Regions from separate parts of the Streptomyces sp. CG4 genome, predicted to be linked through region 4. Evidence: riboswitches for the same ligand, from Rfam matches in the RefSeq annotation. Region 4 holds a riboswitch; each other region holds the start of a gene.
What was found. Region 4 has a riboswitch for cobalamin ahead of AB5L52_RS15360 (ribonucleoside-diphosphate reductase subunit alpha). Riboswitches for the same ligand answer to the same signal wherever they lie in the genome.

Region 1 (3,199 bases), 3.3 Mb from region 4:
CCGGCCGCTGAGCAGGAAGCCGACACCGATGCCCGCGACCAGGCAGACCCCGACGAACCACCAGGCGCCGAAGCCGGAGCCGCCGTCGGACTTGGTCTCCTGCTGGTACCCGGTCGCCGCCATCTGCGGGAGGGGGCCGAGCGCGTTGAGGGACCGGACCAGGCTGGTGCCGCCGAAGTCACCCGGCTGCGCGCCGACCGCATGGGCGGCGAGGATCAGCTGGGCGTACGCCGCCGGACCGCTCTGCGCCGCCCACTTCCCGGCGTTCTTCTCCAGCCAGCCGTACGCCTTCTTCGCCTGCTCGGTCCGGCCGTCCGCGGCGAGCGCGACGACCGTGTCCACCGTGTTGCCGTAGTCCGGCTGGTCCTCGGCCCCGGGCAGCGCGGACTGCAGGTGCCCGGTCTTGGCGACGGCGGCCGCCAGATAGGCGCCGGCGTTGTCGGCGACCTGCGCCGGGGTGGGACGACCGGCCTTGGCACACGCCTCCTGCGCGGGCGCCTTCCCGGCCTTGGCGACGAACCCCTTGCCGAGCGCGCCGAGCACCCCGGCCGCCGTGGCGTCCGCGTTGGCGACCAACGTGCCCTTCTTGTCGGGCTGGTAGGCGAGGGCGCCGCCGCCGTCCTGGTCGCAGGGGATGGACCAGGCGGCCAGCAGGTCGTAGGGGGACTTGCCGGACGTGCGGACGGACGCCGGGTCGGCGCCGGTCGCGGCCAGGGCACCCACGACGGCGGAGGTGGAGTTGGTGTCACTGGCGCCGCCCGGCAGGTAGCCCCAGCCGCCGTCCTTGTTCTGCACGGACTTCAGCCAGGCCACCGCCTTGCCGACGGCGGCGTCGTGCCCGCCGGCCGCCTTGAGGGCCTGCACCGCGGCGGCGGTGTTGTTGGTGTCCACCGCGACCCTGCTGTCGCAGGCCTTGGTGGGGTCGGCGCGGAAGGCGGCGAAGGCGCCGTTCGCGCACTGCTGGCCGGCGAGCCAGTCCACGGCCTGTGCGGCCGGCCGGTAGCCGAGGGTCCGCTGGGCGATCAGCGTCAACGACTGCCGCCACACGCCGTCGTTGGCCGGGTCGGACGTGCCGTACAGCCCCGACGGGATCGCCGCCTTCGGAGACGGGGACGGGCCGGCGGCCGTGGCGGGCGCGGCGGCGGCCAGCACGCCTACGGCGGCGAGCACCGCGGCACTGCGGCGGACGTTCATGGTCGGCGACTGCCTCTCCTGCGGGGAACCGGCAGCGCACGGGAGACACCCCGGGCGGCTCGGCTCCGTGAACCTCGACGGTGCCGTGCACGGCGGACCGCCGACGCACGCGAGCCGGTCAACGTCCCGTCCGGGGCAGTCCGGCTCACCGTCCTGGGACGGCTCACGGATCGGGGGAGAGTCAGCGCCGGAATTGCACCGGCTTCCCCCCGTACGGGTGTGATGACGACCCCGCCACTTTACCGGCAGCCCCGAGCGGCCCGAGGAGTGCCCGTGCGCACGGACTCCCGGTGACGGGGGCCACGGTCATGACGGGGACAGGCACGGTCACGACGGGGGCAGGGCAGCCGCCCAGGAGCCGCGCCGAACTCGGCCGGACTCAGCCCGCCTTCGGGGTCTCGCCGCCGAAGGGCAGGTGCAGGGTGCGGGAGGTGATCAGCCATGTGCCGTCGACCCTGCGGAAGGTGTCGGCGTAGTGACCGACCTGGACGGGCGGCCCGGCGGGGATGGGGGCGCCCCCCTCGTATCCGTCGACGCGGTACGTCGTGAAGTACGAGACGGCGCCTGCCGTGTCCGGTCCGGTCACGGTGACCAGCACGTTGGACATCAGCCGGCGGGAGAGCCGGTCGGCGGGCCGGGAGCCGAAGTACGCGCGCAGCGCCTCCCGGCCCCGGATCCGCCGCCCGTCCCCCGGCGACGGCCACTCCCAGACGCCGTCCTCGGTGAACAGCTCGGCCACGGAGGCCGGTTCACCGAGATCGAGCCGGTGGACGAAGCCGACGATCAGGCGCTCACAGGCACGCTCGACGAGAAGTCGGTCCAAGGGAGCCATGGATTCCATAGGGCTGTGTAACAGCGGGCCGCGCACCAGGCGAACGATTTACCCTGCCACTTACCCCGCCACGCAGGCCACTCACACCGCCACGTACGCCACCGGCTCGCTCCCCGCGACGGGTTCCGCCCGGCCCTGCTTCACCAGGCGGCGCAGATGGGACTCGGCCTCCGAGACGGCGATGTTCCGGGAGCCGTAGGGGATGTCGGCCCAGGGGCGGTTCCACTCCATGCGCTCGGCGAGCTGCCAGGGGGTGAGCGGCTCGGCGAGCAGGGCGAGGAGACCGGCCAGCCGCTCCGCGTGGTGGGCGAGCAACTCCCGTACCCGGCCGGGCGCGTCGGTGAAGGTGTGCTGGTGGGCGGGGAGGACTTCGGCGGGGCCGAGCCGGCCGATCCGCTCCAGGGAGTCGAGGTAGTCGCCGAGCGGGTCGGTCACGGTCGCGTCGTCGGGGTCCTCGTACAGGCCGATGTGCGGGGTGATCCGGGGCAGCAGGTGATCCCCGCTGAACAGGCGGCCCCGACCGGGGAGCCGGGCCGGGTGCTCCTCCTCCAGGTGCAGACAGACGTGGCCGGGGGTGTGGCCCGGGGTCCAGATCGCGCGCAGTCGGCGGCCGGGCACGTCGAGGAGTTCGCCGGGGACGATCTCCCGGTCGGGGAGGGCGGGGGAGAGGCCGGGCAGCCGTCGGCCACGGGCGGTGCGCAGCGGTGCCACCTGCTCCTCGGGCGCCCCGGCGGCCGTCAGCTTGTCGGCCATGTACGTGAACCACCGCCCGGGCCGCGTCTCTCGCGCCCTGCGCACGATCGCCGCGTCGGCCTCGTGCAGCGCCACCCAGGCGCCGGAGGCCGCGCGCACCCGCGCCGACAGCCCGTGGTGGTCGGGGTGATGATGCGTGACGACGACGCCGTACACCTCGGCCACCGCCGTACCGCACGCCAGGAGCCCTGCCACGAGCGTGTCCCAGGACGCGGGATCGTCCCACCCGCTGTCGACCAGCACCGGGCCGCGGTCGGTGTCCACGACGTACACCAGCGTGTGCCCGAGGGGGTTGTCCGGGATGGGGACCGCCACGGACCGTACGCCCCCGCCGTGCTCGAACGTCGTCACCATCGCCCCTCCACCCCTCCACCCACCGGCCCACGGCCATTGCCCACTATAACTAGAACTGATATCAGT
Region 2 (3,199 bases), 5.7 Mb from region 4:
CAGGACGTCCAGTCCGGTCTTCTCCTGGAAGGAGATCACCTCCCGGATCTCCGCCTCGATGCGCTCCTCGTAGCCGGTCGTGCCGATGCGGCCGGCGCGCAGGTCGGCGCGGGCGGTGCGCAGGTCGGCGGTCTGCGGGAACGAACCGATCGTGGTCGTGGGCAGCAGCGGCAGACCGAGCCGGGCCCGCTGCGCCGAGGCCCGTTCGGCGTACGGCTGGGAACGGCGGACGTCGGCCTCGGTGACGGAGGCCGCCCGGGACCGTACGGCCGCGTCGCGGGTGATGGGGGAGTGGGCGCGCGAGGCCAGGTCGGCCCGGTTCGCGGCCAGCTCCGCGGCGATCGTGTCGCTGCCCTGGGCGAGGCCCTTGGCGAGGGTGACGACCTCGGCGGTCTTCTGCCGGGCGAAGGCGAGCCAGCGCAGGATCTGCGGCTCGATGTCCCGTTCCAGGCCGGCGTCGAGCGGCACGTGCAACAGGGAGCAGGACGCCGACACGTCCACCCGGTCCGCGAGACCGAGCAGGGTGCCGAGCGTGGCGAGGGACTGCTTGAGATCGTTGACCCAGATGTTACGGCCGTTGACGACGCCGGCGACCAGGCGCTTGCCGGGCAGCCCGCCGACGGCGGCGAGCGCGTCCAGGTTGGCGGCGGCCGCCTCGGTGAAGTCCAGGGCCAGGCCCTCGACCGGGGCCTTCGCCAGCACGGGCAGGGCTTCGCCGAGCCGGTCGAAGTAGGAGGCGACCAGCAGCCGGGGCCGGTCGGTGAGGGCGCCGAGGTCGCGGTAGGCGCGGGCGGCGGCGTTCAGTTCGGCCGGGGTGCGGTCCTGTACGAGCGTGGGCTCGTCGAGCTGGACCCACTCGGCACCGGCCGCGCGCAGGTCGGCGAGGATCTCGCCGTACACCGGCAGCAGCCGGTCCAGCAGCGTGAGCGGTTCGAAGTCGGCCGGCACGCCCGGTGCGGGCTTGGCCAGCAGCAGATAGGTGACCGGCCCGACGAGGACGGGCCGGGCGCTCAGGCCCAGCGCGAGGGCCTCCGTCAGCTCCGCCACCTGCTTGGCCGAGTCGGCCGTGAACACCGTGTCCGGGCCCAACTCGGGTACCAGATAGTGGTAGTTGGTGTCGAACCACTTCGTCATCTCCAGCGGGGCGACGTCCTGGGTGCCGCGCGCCATGGCGAAGTACCCGGCGAGCGGATCCGCGGCGACCGCCTCCTGGTGGCGTGCGGGGATCGCGCCGAGCATGACGGTGGTGTCGAGTACATGGTCGTAGTACGAGAAGTCGCCGGTCGGCACCTCGTCGACGCCGGTGTCCGCCAACTGCCGCCAGGTGCTTCGGCGCAGTCCGGCGGCGGTGGCCCGGAGGGCGTCGGCGGTGACGCGGCCCTTCCAGTAGCCCTCGATCGCCTTCTTCAGTTCACGGTTTCGGCCCTGACGGGGGTAGCCGTACACGGTGGCCCGTGCTGCCGCGGCTGCGGACCTGCTGGTCACGGAGATCTCCTTCGCGAGATGAATCCCTGAGATCCCGGCGACGGGACGCGAGCGCGAAGGGGTGACGGACCGCACGGCAACGGCTCACGCCGTCCGTTCGGTTCGGTACGCCGACCCGCCCTCGAGGTCACCGGGATGTCCGCGCACGAGGTGTCCCGCACGCGGGCAGTTGGCAGGTCTTCGGACTCGCGGGCACGTCCTCCCCCAGGAGGACACCTACTGGCCGTCGCTTCCCAGGCCCGGTACCTCGGACCCAGTGCGTATGACGGCGGTCGTTCCCGCTCACCGCTGCGGGGCAGTCCCGGATTCCCACCGGGTTCCCTCTTACGACGCGTCCCGCCTGGCTGACGGGGCGAACCAGCTGCAGGGGACACCCTACGGGGCCACCCGCGGTGCGGTGGCACACGTCCGGCATTCGGAAGGTGAGGTGAGACACGCGGCCGTGGCGTGCCCCGCGCGTCCCCGCGGCCCGCCGGCGGGCCGCGGCGGCCTGAAGCCGGTCGGGTGATTGACGGGCCGCTCCCGGCTTGGGTGCGGCCCGTCGCGGGCTCGGCCGGAGAGACTGCGGCCATCCCAGTGGAGGTGGCGAATATATGCTCAGCGACAGCACAGCGGCGATCCTGGCCGAGAGGGCGAGCGTGGCGGAGGTCGTCGCCGCTGCTCCGCGCGTGGCGCAGATCGCGGCGCGGTGCAGCGAGGAGACGGAGGCCGCCCGGCGGCTTGCGCCCGAGGTGGTCGAGGCGGTGCGGGAGGCCGGGTTCGCCCGGCACTTCGTGCCCGCGGCCTTCGGCGGCACGCAAGGCGGCTTCGTGGACATGACCTCGGCGGTGATCCTGGTCGGCGAGGGCTGCGCCTCGGCGGCCTGGGCCGCCTCGCTGTCCGCCTACGCGGCTCGTTACGGGGCGTTCCTGCCCCCGGAGGGGCAGGCGGTGCTCTGGGCCGACGGGCCGGACGCCCTGATGGCGGGTGCGCTCATGCCGGCCGGCAAGGCGGAGCGCGTCTCCGGCGGCTGGCGGCTCAGCGGTGAGTGGAAGTACATCAGCGGGGTGCGCTTCGCCGACTGGGTCTTCGCCTGCTCCGCCGTACCCGGCAAGACGGGCCCCGACGGGCGGGGCGAGGTGCGGTTCTTCGCGGTGCCGCGGGCCGACATCACCGTGAAGGACACCTGGTTCACCCTGGGCATGCGCGGGACGGGCAGCGACACCATGGTCCTCGACGACGTGTTCGTGCCCGAGGAGCTGACCCTGTCCCGGTTCGACATCAACGCGGGGCGGGCCACGGCCTCCGAGGCCCGGTGCCACACGGTCCCCGTGCACGCCTTGAACGCCCTGCCGCTCGCCGTCCCCGTGGTGGGCGCCGCGCGGGGCACGGTCCGCGCCGCGGCCGAGCAGAACCTCCGCCGGACCGACCGGCGCGGCGCCCCGCTGCGCGAGAAGCCGCCGGTGCAGATCGACCTGGCCCGCTCGGCGGCCGAGGTGGACGCCGCCGAGCTCCTCGTCCAGCGGGCCGCGCGGGTCGCCGACGGCGTCGAGGAGACCAGGGACGGCGAGGCGGCGGTCCGCGGGCCCCGGGACTTCGCGCTGGCGGTCGAACTGTCCGTGTCGGCCGCCGAACGCCTCTTCCGTGGTACCGGCACGACGGGCCACTTCGAGTCCGACCCCGTCCAGCGGTTCTGGCGGGACGTCAACACCGCCGCGTCCCACGTGATCTTCTC
Region 3 (3,199 bases), 3.9 Mb from region 4:
CGAGCAGCCGCTGCTGCCGCCCGCCGTGGTAGCCGCGCGCGCTCAGCTCGCCCACCGGCTTGCCCAGCAGCACCACCTGACTGCTCTGCTCGCCGCCGGGCTTGAGCAGCACCGGGTTCATCAGCGCGGTCGGCTCGGTCCGGCACGCCTGGGCCTGCATGGCCTGCGCCCGCCCGATCTCCGCGCCCTCGCGGGTCACGAAGGAGTTGAGCGACATGTTCTGCGCCTTGAACGGCGCGACCTTCACGCCCTGACGCACCAGCCACCGGCAGATCCCGGCCGTCACGACGCTCTTGCCGGCGTCGGAGGTGGTCCCGGCGACGAGGAGTCCCCCGTTCACTTTCCACGTCCCTTCGGGCTCTTGAGGCTCTTGACGCTTGTGACGAGGAGGCGCGCGGCGACCGTGGTGCCGAGCGCGAGCAGGCCGACGCGGCGGGAGAGCCGTACCGCCCGGTCGACGTCGGTCACCCGGACCGCCCGGCCCCTGCCGCCGTTGAGGACGGGCCGGCGCTCGACCCGGCCGCCGTAGGAGAGCGTGCCGCCCAGGCGGACGCCGAGCGCGCCCGCGAACGACGCTTCGACGGGGCCCGCGTTGGGGCTCGGGTGCCGGTGGGCGTCGGCCTGCCAGGCGCGCAGCGCACCCCGCGGGTCGGGTCCGGCCGCGGCGGCGAGTACGGCGGTCAGCCGGGCGCCCGGCCAGCCGGCCACGTCGTCGAGGCGGGCCGAGGCCCAGCCGTAGCGGCGGTAGCGCGGGGACTTGTGACCGACCATCGCGTCCAGCGTGTTGACGGCCCGGAAGCCGAGCAGCCCGGGCACCCCGGCCACGGCTCCCCACACCAGCGCGCCCACGACGGCGTCGGAGGTGTTCTCGGCGACCGACTCGACCACGGCCCGGGCGATCCCGTCGGCGTCCAGCGCCTGCGGGTCCCGGCCGCACAGATGCGGCAGCCGCGCCCGCGCCGTCTCGACGTCCCCGCGCTCCAGGGCGCTGCCGATGGCGCGGGCCTCGCGGGCGAGCGAAGTGCCGCCGACCACCGCCCAGGTGGCGGCGGCGGTCAGCGCGACGGAGGCGGCGGGGGAGGGGCGTACGGCGCGTGCGGCCACCGTGCCGAGTGCGACGGCGCCACCGGCGCACACCACGGTGTGCAGGGCGCCCCAGCCGCGGTGGTCGTGCCACAACGCGCCGTCCACGGCAGCGGCCGCACGCCCGAACGCGGCGACCGGATGCCCGCGGCGCGGATCGCCGAGGAGCAGATCACCGAGAAGGCCGGCGGCGGCGCCGTACGCGTAACTGCGATCGGCACCCATCGGCTCAGCCGGCCGTAGGTACAGGAGCGGGCCTGGCAGGGGTCCTTCGGCAGCCGGGCATGGCGATCGGTGTCCTCACTCAGGGTGTCCGCGCCCTGGTTCGACGAGATTCGGCGGTGAGAGTTCCTGGCTCCCGGGGGGTTCTTCCCCGGTGACAGTGGCGGGACCGCGCCGGATTCGCACCGGCTTCCTCTCCTGCCGCCGTACATGGCGTGGGCAGTCCACCACGCGCCCGGAACGGCCGTCAACTTGCCGTTGACCTGCACGGGGAGAGTGTGCCGATCCCCACATCGCGGGGCGCCCGTGGCCGGTGCGCACGGCGAAGGCTCCCCTCCGCGGCGGGCGGAGAGGAGCCTTCGTGAGGGTCGGTTCGCGGTGCCTGTGACGGTACCGCCCGGTTCCTGGCGGGCTGTCAGGCCTTGGCGACGATCAGGTAGATGCCGTACGCCACCGCCGCCGCGCAGGCGGCGAAGCAGACGTAGGCACCGGTCACGGCGAGCGTGGCGGAGCCGCCCTGCGCGGCGGCCTTCTCGCGTCGGGCCAGACCGCCCACACCGAGGGTGAACAGGGTCACCAGGGCCACGGTGAACACGAGGCTGACGCCGAAGACGGAGCCGATGGCTGCCCAGTCGATCTTCATGATGCTTCCTTCGGTAACCGGGTGGCCGGGGTCAGACGGTGGCGGCCGGCGGGGCGGTCCGGGTCGTGGGCTCGGCGGGGGCCGGGGCGGCGATCGTCGCCGTCAGGTCCTCGGCGACCGTGCCGGCCGGGGGCGGGGTCACGGCGGCGATGGCGGTGGTCACCACGCCGGGCGGCTCCTCGGTCTCGGCGACGACGTTGGTGTGGTCGATGACCTCGCGGCGGGAGATCTTCCAGATCGCGGCACTGGCGGCGACGAGGAAGACCGCGACGGCGGCGGTGCCCCAGTCGCCCAGGTCCGTGACGGACTCGGCGCCCGCGCCGACCACCGCGGCGGCCGGCAGCGTGAGCACCCAGGCGACGGCCATCCGGGTCGCGGTGGACCAGCGGACCACGCCGCCCTTGCGGCCGAGGCCCGCGCCCATCACCGAACCGGAGACGACATGTGTGGTGGAGAGGGAGAAGCCCAGGTGCGAGGAGGCCAGGATGGCGGTCGCGGCGCTGGTCTGGGCGGCGAAGCCCTGGCGCGGCTCCAGGTCGGTCAGGCCCGTGCCCATGGTGCGGATGATGCGCCAGCCGCCGATGTAGGTGCCGAGCGCGATGGCCAGGCCGGCGGAGAGGATGACCCAGACCGGCGGGTTGGAGCCGGGGGCGATGGCACCGCCCGTGATCAGCGCGAGGGTGATGATGCCCATCGTCTTCTGGGCGTCGTTGGTGCCGTGCGCGAGGGAGACCAGGCCGGCGGAGGCGATCTGCCCGGCGCGGTACCCCTTGCGGGTGGCCTCGCCCTCGGCCTTGCCGCCGATGCCGTAGGAGAACCGGGTGGCCAGCATCGACGCGAGGCCGGCCACGACCGGAGCGGCGACCGCCGGGAGGAGCACCTTGGTGACCAGGACGTCACCGTGGACGGCGCCGAAGCCGGCGGAGGCGACGGTGGCGCCGATCAGGCCGCCCATCAGAGCGTGCGAGGAACTGGACGGCAGGCCCACCAGCCAGGTCACCAGGTTCCAGAGGATCGCGCCGACCAGGGCGGCGAAGATGACCTCGGGACGGATGCCGGTCTCGTTGACGAGACCCTTGGAGATCGTCTTCGCGACCTCCACGGAGAGGAAGGCGCCCACCAGATTGAGGGCGGCGGACATGGCCACTGCGATCTTGGGCTTCAGAGCGCCTGTCGAGATGGTGGTGGCCATCGCGTTGGCGGTGTCGTGGAAACCGTTCGTGAAATCAAACGCGAGTGCGGTGACGACCA
Region 4 (3,199 bases):
CGGACGGTCTCGTCCAGCCGCTCCCAGTCGAGGCCGCCGGTCACTGTGTCGACAAAGGCACCCAGGTTGACGGAGCCCAGGTTGCAGACCGCCGTCTCGCCGTCGTCCGTGACCTCCAGGATCTCCGTGCAGAGGTTGGAGGAGTGGACCACATGCCCCGGCAAGGCCGTCTGGTTGGCGGTGCGGTTGGCGGCGTCCTTGAAGGTCATCCAGCCGTTGCCGGTCTGCGCGAGGGTGCGCATCATCCGGCCGTACAGCTCACGGGCCGGCAGGGTCTTCTTCGCCAGACCTGCCGCCTCGGCCTTGCGGTAGGCGGCGTCGAACTCCTCGCCCCACAGGTCCACCAGCTCCGGCACGTCGGCGGGGGAGAACAGCGACCACTGCGCGTCGGCGTTCACCCGGCGCATGAACTCGTCCGGGATCCAGTGCGCGAGGTTCAGGTTGTGCGTACGGCGGGCGTCCTCACCGGTGTTGTCCCGCAGCTCCAGGAACTCCTCGATGTCGGAGTGCCAGGTCTCCAGGTAGACGGCCGCGGCGCCCTTGCGCCGGCCGCCCTGGTTCACCGCGGCCACCGAGGCGTCCAGGGTCTTCAGGAACGGGACGATGCCGTTGGAGTGCCCGTTGGTGCCGCGGATCAGCGAACCGCGGCTGCGGATCCGGGAGTACGACAGTCCGATGCCGCCGGCGTGTTTCGAGAGCCGGGCCACCTGGTGGTAGCGGTCGTAGATGGAGTCCAGCTCGTCCAGCGGGGAGTCGAGGAGGTAGCAGGACGACATCTGGGGGTGCCGCGTGCCGGAGTTGAAGAGCGTGGGGGAGGACGGGAGGTAGTCGAGGCGGCTCATGAGCCCGTAGAGCGCGGCGACTTCGTCCACGGAGCGAGGGGTGTCGTCCTCGGCCAGGCCGCTCGCCACCCGCAGCATGAAGTGCTGGGGCGTCTCGATGACCTTGCGGGTGAGGGGGTGCCGCAGCAGATAGCGGCTGTGCAGCGTGCGCAGGCCGAAGTAGCCGAAGCGGTCGTCGGCCGCCCGGTCGACCAGGGCGTCGAGGCGGGCCGCGTGGAGCCGCGTGAACTCCGCGGTGCGGTCGGCGATCAGGCCCTCGCGGTGGCCGACGGCGACGGACTCGGTGAAGGACGTCACGCCCTGCGAGGCGGCCTCGGCGCGGATGGAGAGGGTCAGCAGCCGGGCGGCCAGCTTCGAGTAGGCGGGGTCCTCGGAGATGAGCCCGGCGGCGGCCTCGGTGGCCAGTTCGCGCAACTCCGCCTCGTCGGCACGGGCGGACCGGCCGCGCAGCGCGGCGGCGGCGACCCGGCCGGGGTCGGCGTCGGGGAGGTCGGAGGTCAGCTCGGTCAGGGTCCGCAGCAGCGCGGTACCGGGACCGTCGGTCTTCAGCTCGCTGACTTCGCCGACTGAAGCCGGATCTGCTGGCGCGATGGTCACGTGGGGCTCTCCCTCGCTCGGCACGGGGGCCTGCGGAGGACAGGGGGCAGCCACGAGCGCGCACGCGTCGCGTCCACCGGCCCATTCCACGAGGCCCGGACGTCTCAGGGCACCCGGACCGGACGGTCGGGTGCGCTGTCGACAGGTCCTCGGACTGACTCCTGTGCGATGCGCTCCGCCTCGGGGGCGGACATGCACAAGTACACCGTTGCGGGACAGTTCCGGATTCGCACCGGATTCCCCTGTGGCGACAGCGAGGACGAGCATACATCTAGTGCCGGGCTGTCGTGGCACCACCAGATGTTGTGTCGCGACGGTCTCGGAGCGTCAACTCGTAGGTGAGCAGAGTGATGTCGTCCAGGTGCGGCACGGGATTCCAGTCCCGCTCGGGTGTACGGACGAAGCCGAGGCGTTCGTAGAGCCGGTGGGCGGCGTGCATACGGCGAGAGCTCGACAGGACGACGGCGGTACAGCCCTCCGTGCGCCGGGCGCGGTCGAGACAGGCACGGACGAGGGCTTCGCCGATGCCCCGGCCCCGGGCGTCGGGTGCGACCGCGAGCGCCCTGATCTCGGCCTCGCCCGGACCGGCGATATCGGCGACGGGGCCGCCCGACGGGACGAAGGTCACGCCGCCGACGAGCCGTTCGCCCGCCATGGCAACGAGGACCTCGGCCGCGGCCGCGCGAGCGGCCACGTCCTTGAGGGCGGGCAGATACGGGTCGGTCCCGCCGTAGTCGAGGAGGCCGTCGTCGAGGTAGGCATGCGCTGTGATCTCGCCGAGTTCCGCGTGTTCGGTGGGTTCGGCGGGGCGGATGAGGATGTCCATGGTGTGAGTGTGCAAGTGAGCGGGCCGCCGTAGCACTTGCTTTCGGCGGCCCGCTGCGGGTTGCTCGCGCAGTTCCCCGCGCCTCTCAGGGGGTTGCGGTGGGCGTCAGTTCCTTCTGGACGCCCGGTTCTCCCGCGTCCGCCGTGTAGTCCTCCGGCTTGGTCTCGTCGATGCCCTCAGGAGCCTTCACGGCCTTCAGGATCAGGGTCAGGACAACGGTGACGACGACGTTGAGGACGAACGCCGTCAGGCCGATGTAGCCGATCTCCCCGATGCCGGGGATCTCCTTGGCCGAGCCGCCGAAGTGCTTCTGGGTCGGGGAGGCGACGCCGTACGCGGCGACCGTGCCGTACGCCATGCCGACCGCCCAGCCGGCGAGCAGCGCCCAGCGGTGGAACCAGCGGGTGAACAGGCCGCCGACCAGGGCCGGGAAGGTCTGCAGGATCCAGATGCCGCCCAGCAGCTGGAAGTTGATCGCGACCGTCTTGTCCATGGTGAGGACGAAGACCAGCGCGCCGACCTTCACCAGCAGCGACACGGACTTGGAGACCTGGGCCTCCTGCTTCGGGGTGGCGTCCGGCTTGATGAAGTCCTTGTAGATGTTGCGGGTGAAGAGGTTCGCCGCCGCGATCGACATGATGGCGGCGGGTACGAGCGCGCCGATGCCGATCGCCGCGAAGGCGACCCCCGCGAACCAGCTCGGGAACATGTCCTCGAACAGCTGCGGGATCGCCAACTGGCCGTTCTTGACCTTCACTCCGGCCGCGATCGCCATGAAGCCCAGCAGGGCCAGCAGGCCGAGCATCAGGGAGTACAGCGGCAGGATCGTGGTGTTGCGGCGGATCACGTCACGGCTCTTGGAGGACAGGGTCGCGGTGATCGAGTGCGGGTACATGAAGAGCGCGAGCGCGGAGCCCAGCGCCAGCGTCGCGTA

Region 1: it holds a riboswitch for cobalamin, as region 4 does, so the genes downstream of both, AB5L52_RS30765 (prenyltransferase/squalene oxidase repeat-containing protein) here and AB5L52_RS15360 (ribonucleoside-diphosphate reductase subunit alpha) in region 4, are expected to answer to the same signal.
Region 2: it holds a riboswitch for cobalamin, as region 4 does, so the genes downstream of both, metE (5-methyltetrahydropteroyltriglutamate--homocysteine S-methyltransferase) here and AB5L52_RS15360 (ribonucleoside-diphosphate reductase subunit alpha) in region 4, are expected to answer to the same signal.
Region 3: it holds a riboswitch for cobalamin, as region 4 does, so the genes downstream of both, AB5L52_RS33380 (cobalamin biosynthesis protein) here and AB5L52_RS15360 (ribonucleoside-diphosphate reductase subunit alpha) in region 4, are expected to answer to the same signal.

The regions. Positions count from the first base shown of each region.
Region 1 covers NZ_CP163525.1:6,733,611-6,736,809, forward strand. The annotation lists gene AB5L52_RS30765 (prenyltransferase/squalene oxidase repeat-containing protein) at 1-1,194, opposite strand, end outside; cobalamin riboswitch at 1,311-1,443, opposite strand; gene AB5L52_RS30770 (nuclear transport factor 2 family protein) at 1,574-2,026, opposite strand; gene AB5L52_RS30775 (MBL fold metallo-hydrolase) at 2,108-3,133, opposite strand.
Region 2 covers NZ_CP163525.1:9,152,131-9,155,329, forward strand. The annotation lists gene metE (5-methyltetrahydropteroyltriglutamate--homocysteine S-methyltransferase) at 1-1,485, opposite strand, end outside; cobalamin riboswitch at 1,639-1,862, opposite strand; gene AB5L52_RS42200 (acyl-CoA dehydrogenase family protein) at 2,079-3,199, shown strand, end outside.
Region 3 covers NZ_CP163525.1:7,309,185-7,312,383, forward strand. The annotation lists gene AB5L52_RS33375 (cobyric acid synthase) at 1-340, opposite strand, end outside; gene AB5L52_RS33380 (cobalamin biosynthesis protein) at 337-1,308, opposite strand; cobalamin riboswitch at 1,406-1,549, opposite strand; gene AB5L52_RS33385 (hypothetical protein) at 1,721-1,948, opposite strand; gene AB5L52_RS33390 (anion permease) at 1,980-3,199, opposite strand, start outside.
Region 4 covers NZ_CP163525.1:3,408,228-3,411,426, reverse strand. The annotation lists gene AB5L52_RS15360 (ribonucleoside-diphosphate reductase subunit alpha) at 1-1,439, opposite strand, end outside; cobalamin riboswitch at 1,562-1,729, opposite strand; gene AB5L52_RS15355 (GNAT family N-acetyltransferase) at 1,711-2,265, opposite strand; gene mctP (monocarboxylate uptake permease MctP) at 2,351-3,199, opposite strand, start outside.